DNA from 2 places in the Pseudoalteromonas sp. TAE56 genome. Region 1 is predicted to be linked to the other one. Evidence: predicted binding sites of a transcription regulator. Region 1 holds the regulator's gene; the other holds the start of a gene.
What was found. Region 1 encodes sigma-54, which starts transcription at its own class of promoters, with help from an activator protein. Its sites were predicted from a motif close to GTTGGCACGNNNNTNGNNT; they were not measured.
Positions count from the first base shown of each region.

Region 2: a site for sigma-54 is predicted at 1,397-1,415, ahead of L656_RS0110170 (ferritin-like domain-containing protein). Genes of this name have one in related genera too.

Region 1 is NZ_AUTN01000103.1:19,024-22,450, reverse strand. Features, by position in the region: gene lptA (lipopolysaccharide transport periplasmic protein LptA) at 1-292, shown strand, start outside; gene lptB (LPS export ABC transporter ATP-binding protein) at 289-1,014, shown strand; gene L656_RS0111060 (RNA polymerase factor sigma-54) at 1,084-2,583, shown strand; gene hpf (ribosome hibernation promoting factor) at 2,610-2,897, shown strand; gene ptsN (PTS IIA-like nitrogen regulatory protein PtsN) at 2,902-3,354, shown strand; gene rapZ (RNase adapter RapZ) at 3,373-3,427, shown strand, end outside.
Region 2 is NZ_AUTN01000100.1:6,253-9,679, forward strand. Features, by position in the region: gene aceK (bifunctional isocitrate dehydrogenase kinase/phosphatase) at 1-323, shown strand, start outside; gene L656_RS0110165 (LysR family transcriptional regulator) at 343-1,281, shown strand; gene L656_RS0110170 (ferritin-like domain-containing protein) at 1,459-1,902, shown strand; gene L656_RS0110175 (ExbD/TolR family protein) at 2,215-2,607, shown strand; gene L656_RS0110180 (TonB-dependent receptor plug domain-containing protein) at 2,680-3,427, opposite strand, start outside.

The DNA.
Region 1 (3,427 bases):
AATTGCCACTGGTAGCCCTGCCCACTTTGAAGAGAAGCAATCAGACGGCACGACTATGAGCGCCAGTGCTGACGAAGTACGTTACGATGTATCTAAGCGTTTTTTAACGCTTGTTGGTAATGCACAGGTATCGCAAGCAGGACAAAAAATAAATGCTAAAAGCATTACCTACGACATTGAGCAACAGCTAATCAGTGCCGAAAAAGATGAAAACTCAACTGACCGCGTTCATACAATTTTAGTACCCATTGAAACTAAAAAAAGTAAAAAAAGCGACAAAGGTCAACCATGAGCACATTAAAAGCAGAACTATTAGCAAAGAGCTATAAAGGCCGTGAAGTTGTAAAAAACGTTGGCCTTGAAGTAAAAGCGGGCAGTATTGTTGGCTTACTTGGCCCTAACGGCGCAGGCAAAACAACCACGTTTTATATGATTGTAGGCCTTGTGCCTAGCGATAAAGGTAAAATATCGATAGATGATAACGATATTACTCTTTTACCTATGCATAGTCGTGCTAGATTAGGCATAGGCTACTTACCGCAAGAGTCTTCAATTTTCAGAAAGCTAACTGTTTATCAAAACTTAATGGCTATTTTAGAAACGCGCAAAGAGCTAAATAAACAAACTCGAGAAGATACACTCGATAAATTATTAGATGAATTTAGCATACAACACATTCGCGATAGCCAAGGTATGGCATTATCAGGTGGCGAACGTCGTCGTGTCGAAATAGCACGTGCGCTGGCAGCAGATCCTAAATTTATATTACTGGATGAACCGTTCGCTGGTGTTGATCCAATTTCAGTATTAGATATAAAGAAAATAATAGAACATCTTAAAAATCGTGGGATTGGAGTATTAATTACCGACCATAACGTAAGAGAAACCCTTGATGTTTGTGAAAAAGCCTACATTGTTTCTCATGGGGAGCTGATTGCATCAGGTACTCCAGAACACGTATTAAATGATAAAACAGTACGCGATGTTTACTTAGGCGAGCAATTTAGGCTGTAACATTTACGCCATGTCTTTAAGCATCTGCTAGTATTAATTATAACAACATAAAAGGATTGTTAGAGATACATGAGGCAATCACTACAGCTGCGCATGGGCCAGCAACTTACAATGACTCCACAGCTGCAACAAGCTATTCGTTTGTTGCAACTCAGTACATTGGATCTCCAGCAAGAAATACAAGAAGCTCTCGACAGCAACCCGCTATTAGAGGTTGAAGAACAAGACTACTCAGAAGATGCTGCTGGCAAAAACGAGCAAAAAGCTGATACCGATGACATAACTGTTAGCGCATCTGCCGATGATGCTCCAAGCGAATACGAACAAGATAGTGGTGAAGCACTTGCGAAAGACACGCTAAGTGACGACATGGCTATGGATGTTAGCTGGGATGAGTACATGAGTGCCGCTCCTGCAGCATCATCGGGTCCAATGCCTGAAGATGAATCAATTTATCAAGGTGCCTCTACAGAGACGCTCCATGAGTATTTAATGTGGCAGTTACAATTAACGCCATTTAGCCCTACAGACGAAGCTATTGCTATTGCCATCGTAGAAGCAGTTGATGATTCAGGTATTTTAACACTAAGCTGCGAAGAGATTTTAGAAAGCTTTAATCAAGAAAACGAAGATGATAACGAAGTCGAACTTGATGAAATTGAAGCTGTATTAAAACGCATCCAACTGTTTGATCCTGTTGGTATTGCTGCACGTAGTTTACAAGAGTGTTTGTGTATTCAGCTTAATCAGTTTGATAAAGAAACACCTTACATTAATGAAACAAAAATGATTTTAACCGAGCATATTGATTTATTAGCTGCTCGTGACTATCGTACATTAATGAAGAAAACCAAGCTCAAAGAAGAAGAGCTTAAAGAAGTAATGACATTAATCCATACTCTTAGTCCTAAGCCAGCAGATACTATTGTAAGAGAAGAATCTGAGTATGTTATTCCAGACGTGTCAGTTAAAAAAATTAAAGGCCGCTGGGTTGTTGAGTTAAACCCAGATAGCATGCCTAAAATTCGTGTTAATAGCCAATACGCTGCAATGTCTCGCACTGTGAAATCGAGTGGTGACAGCCAGTTTATTCGCTCGCATTTACAAGAAGCTAAATGGTTTATTAAAAGCTTAGAAAGTAGAAACGACACACTTTTAAAAGTAACTAATTGTATTGTTAAGCAACAACAAGGCTTTTTTGAACACGGCCCTGAAGCAATGAAACCAATGGTTTTAAATGATGTTGCTGAAATGGTAGAAATGCACGAATCAACAATTTCGCGCGTAACAACTCAAAAGTATATGCATACACCCCGTGGTATATTTGAGCTTAAATACTTTTTCTCAAGCCATGTAAGCACCGAAAACGGTGGTGAATGTTCATCTACAGCAATTCGTGCACTTATCCGCAAATTAATCGCTGCAGAAAACTCAGCAAAACCATTGAGTGATAGCAAAATAGCGGATATATTGGCTGAGCAAGGAATTAAAGTAGCAAGACGTACAATCGCAAAATACCGCGAATCTCTGGCTATTCCACCGTCAAATCAACGTAAAAGCTTGATCTAAGACGCAAAAAAAAGAGGGTAATGCTTATGCAACTAAACTTAACTGGTCGTCACGTAGAATTAACCGATTCACTAAGAGACTATATTAATACCAAATTTGCGAAGCTAGAAAGACACTCTGATCATATTAATAATGTTCATGTCATTCTCGATGTAGAAAAATTAAATCAAAAAGCAGAAGCCACAATACATGTAAGTGGTGCTGAGCTATTTGCCTCTACGGAACATCAAGATATGTATGCCGCCATTGACTCGTTGATCGACAAGCTCGATCGACAAGTAATTAAACACAAAGAGAAGCTTGCTCGACACTAATATGATGAAATTAAGCTCACTTATATGCCAGGACTGCAGCAAAGCTGCGGTCCTTTTTAATAGCAAAAAAAGAATTTTAGAGTTCATTAGCGAACTTGCTCACGACAAACTTCCGTATTTACCGCAACAGGATATCCTTACTGCTTTAATGAGTAGAGAGAAACTGGGTAGTACAGGTATTGGCCGTGGCATTGCCATTCCTCATGGTCGAATGAGCGGTGCAGAAGAGCCTTTAGCTTTAGTACTCGTTAGCGAAACTCCAATAAATTTTGATGCAATAGATAATCGTCCTGTTGATATTTTTGTCGCACTCATCGTACCAGATGGCGATAACCAACAGCACTTAAAGACTCTCGCAACCATTGCTGATAAACTAAACAACAAAGATTTTTGTAAACAGTTACGCTGTGCAAAATCAGATGCTGAGCTTTACCAAGTTATTGTCGATCAATCATAGTTTTATAAAGGGTGTTAAATGGAGTTAATTATCATAAGCGGCCGTTCTGGTTCTGGAAAGTCGGTTGCTTTAC
Region 2 (3,427 bases), on a different contig from region 1:
AGCACAAACGTATTATTTTTTACGATTACGATGAAGTTCAATATCTAACCGATATGAACTTTAGAGCATTACCAAAAGCAAAGAGCTATGACGACTATCTAATGGATGGACAAAGTTACTCTGTTGCACCACAGGACGTATTTCCTGAGCAGCTTTGTACATTTGTAATGCCAAACCCTATGTATAAGAAGTTTTTACTCAGCACTCATCCTGAGCTTATAGATGTTAGCTTTTGGAAGCAGGCACAACAAAATATAAAAAATGGTCAGGTAAGTCATATTTACCCATACCCGACAGCACAGCGCTTTATTCACCACTGGTAAGCGCTAAAGGACACACACAATGAATATAAGTAAAATAGATTTAAATTTACTCGTTTACCTCGATACATTGCTTCGAGAATGCAACGTAACACGCGCTGCTAATCAATTGAGTATAACGCAACCTGCAATGAGTAATGGCCTTAAACGTCTTCGTAACTTATTTAACGACCCTATTTTAGTTCGTACCAGCGATGGTATGGTGCCTACCGAGCGTGCTTTGGAGTTACAACCCGTTATTCGTGGCATATTAATGACCCTTGAAGAAACTCTAGCTCCTAATCGAGAATTTGAGGCAAGCCAAAGTAAGCGTGTGTTTAGAATAATGGCCAGTGATTACGCTGCAAGTACATTAGCACCAAAGCTTTTAAGTAAATTGCACGAAGAAGCCCCCGATACTACTTTAGATATACTCACACCAAGTGATGTCACCTTTCATGATGTAGAAAACGGTAAAGTAGATATGGCAATCAACCGTTTTGAAAACTTACCTCAGTCTTTTCATCATAAACGTATTTGGAAAGATAGTTTTTGCTGCTTAGTAAAAGCCGATAATCCTATAATTGAAAACTTTAGTCTCGACAGCTATTTAAAAGCGCGCCATATATGGGTAAGCAAAACAGGTTTTGGTGTAGGTGTAGGCATGGACCCTAAAGATGTGCAAAAACTTGGCTGGGTTGACGAAGCACTTGCTCACTTTGGTAAGCATCGTAATATTGCCACTTTTACGCGTAACTACCATGTGGCAATTCATTTAGCTAAAGAGAAAAATTTGATTGCGACCCTTCCTTCAAAAGCCGCAAATATATATTTAGATGATCCGGGGCTTAAAATTTTAGAGCCACCATTTCCAATTCCTCCTTTTGAGCTTGATATGATTTGGAGCCCACTGTTACATCGCGATGCGAGTCACATTTGGTTACGTCAAAAAGTAGCTGAAGTAGCTGAAGAGCTAAAATAACTTTATTACACAATATAATGTAAAAATTGCTAGGTTAATTTTCTGCCTGTTAACTTAGCATCTTACTAAAACAAAATTAAACCAATAAAATCAAATAACTACATAACTATTGAAACGTGGAACATACATTGCTTTTATTAAATTGAACTATACATTCATTTAATTAAAGAGGTCATTATGAACACCCATCAAGGATCAGAAGTAAATCATATTACTGACATCATTCAAGTTATGAACAGCGGCATAGATTTTTATCAAAAGGCGCAGGGAAAAGTTGAAGACCCTGCTATTGGTGCACTTTTTCAGCGTATGATAGATGCCCGAAAAGTGAGTGTTGAGCGCTTGCAGCCATATGCAATTAATGAAAAAGGCGAACGTGAAGATGGCTCATCTTTCGCAGTTGAAGCACGACGTGCGTACACAGCCCTATTGACTACTTTCACCTCACACAACGACAGCACGTATGTAAAAGAGCTCGAAGAGGTAGAAGATAAAACCCTTGAAGAAATTAAAGCAGCAATGGATAAACCGCAACCAGCTGACTGCGAAGCTGCACTGGCTAAAACATTATTAACAATGCAAAGCTGCCATGCAGAAATGAGCCGTATGCAAAAGCATTAAGCTGACATAGCGCATAACTAGAACCCAGCCTCGAGCTGGGTTTTTTATTGCCTCTAATACCAATCTACATAGTTTTTTAAGCAATTTAACAAATTGCATTACATTATAACGATGCTAAATAGACCCATATTTAAGCAGATCAGTATAAACACCACCTTATTTCACCACATTTTAATACATAATTAGTACAAATATTTAATGTTATTAGAATATTTATTTAACCACGCTTTATTTTTGCTGTGCTAATTTTGTTAATAGGTACCTAAAACCTTGCTGTGGCGCCGCAGCATTTAATTAAAAATAAGGTCCAATATGAAAAAACTAACCAAACTACAAAATAATGCTGATGTAGATATGACCCCGATGTTAGACATAGTGTTCATATTACTAATTTTCTTTATTGTAACTACATCTTTTGTAAAACCTGTGGCTATTGAATTAAACCGACCACTCGACAGCCCTCAAATAGATAAGCCTGTTAAAAATGCTTTATTTAGAATTGATGAAAGTAACGGAGTATATTTTTCAGGGAGGTTAATTGATTTAGAGCAAGTTACGTCTAATTTAGCGATGTTCGCGGCTAAATATGAAATAAGTTCGGTACTTATAACCGCAGACGAAAACAGTACACATAATACTTTAATGAGTGTAATGAATAATATTAAGCAATACGATGATTATTCAATAAGTTTGATTTCTAAATAAAATGAGCCCAAGCTAAAACAAAAAAAGGGCCTTACGGCCCTTTGAGTTAAATAACGAAAGGGAGGTTATTAATTAAAAACGGTATTCTGCACCTACGTAGTAGTAAGCACCGTTAAATCCAAATGGAGCCGAGCGACGTGAGTAGTCAAACACACCTGAGCTACTTATTACTGTGTTGCCACTAGCATCCACAATAGTACCTGAGCGAGAGTTACCTATTTCGTTTTTATCTGGGTAAACGTCAAACAAGTTATTTGCACCAATGTTTACCGACAAATCTTCAGTAACGAAGTAGTTAACTTTAACGTCAGTTAAAATTTCTGCGCCATACGTTTGACGTCCACCATCTTCTACTGTGTACTCACCAAAGCGATTAAGTGACAGGTTAACTGTCCAATCATCACGTTGATAAAGTGCACTTAAGTTAATACGATCCTCTGGTTGCCACTCTTCTATAATAGAGATATCTTCCGCTGAAAATATATCATCTACACTTACTGTCTCAAGGCTTGAGCCAGCAGGAGAAAATAACGATACAACATCTGTTTTAGTGAAGTTAGCTGCAAGTGTAAAATCAAGCGTACCGCCTAAACCTTCAGTGTTCCACGTTGCTACAAAATCAACACCACGAGTTTCAGTATCAGCACCATTTAAGAAAAACTGCCCTACGCCAGCCCCCGCACTATTTAATGCAGCATCAAGGCTTGTAGATAAACCTTTACCTAAGCGGTCACTAATTACAATACGGTCGTCAATATCAATTGAATAGTAATCAACGGTTACATTAATATTATCTGTAACGTTATACACAATACCTAAA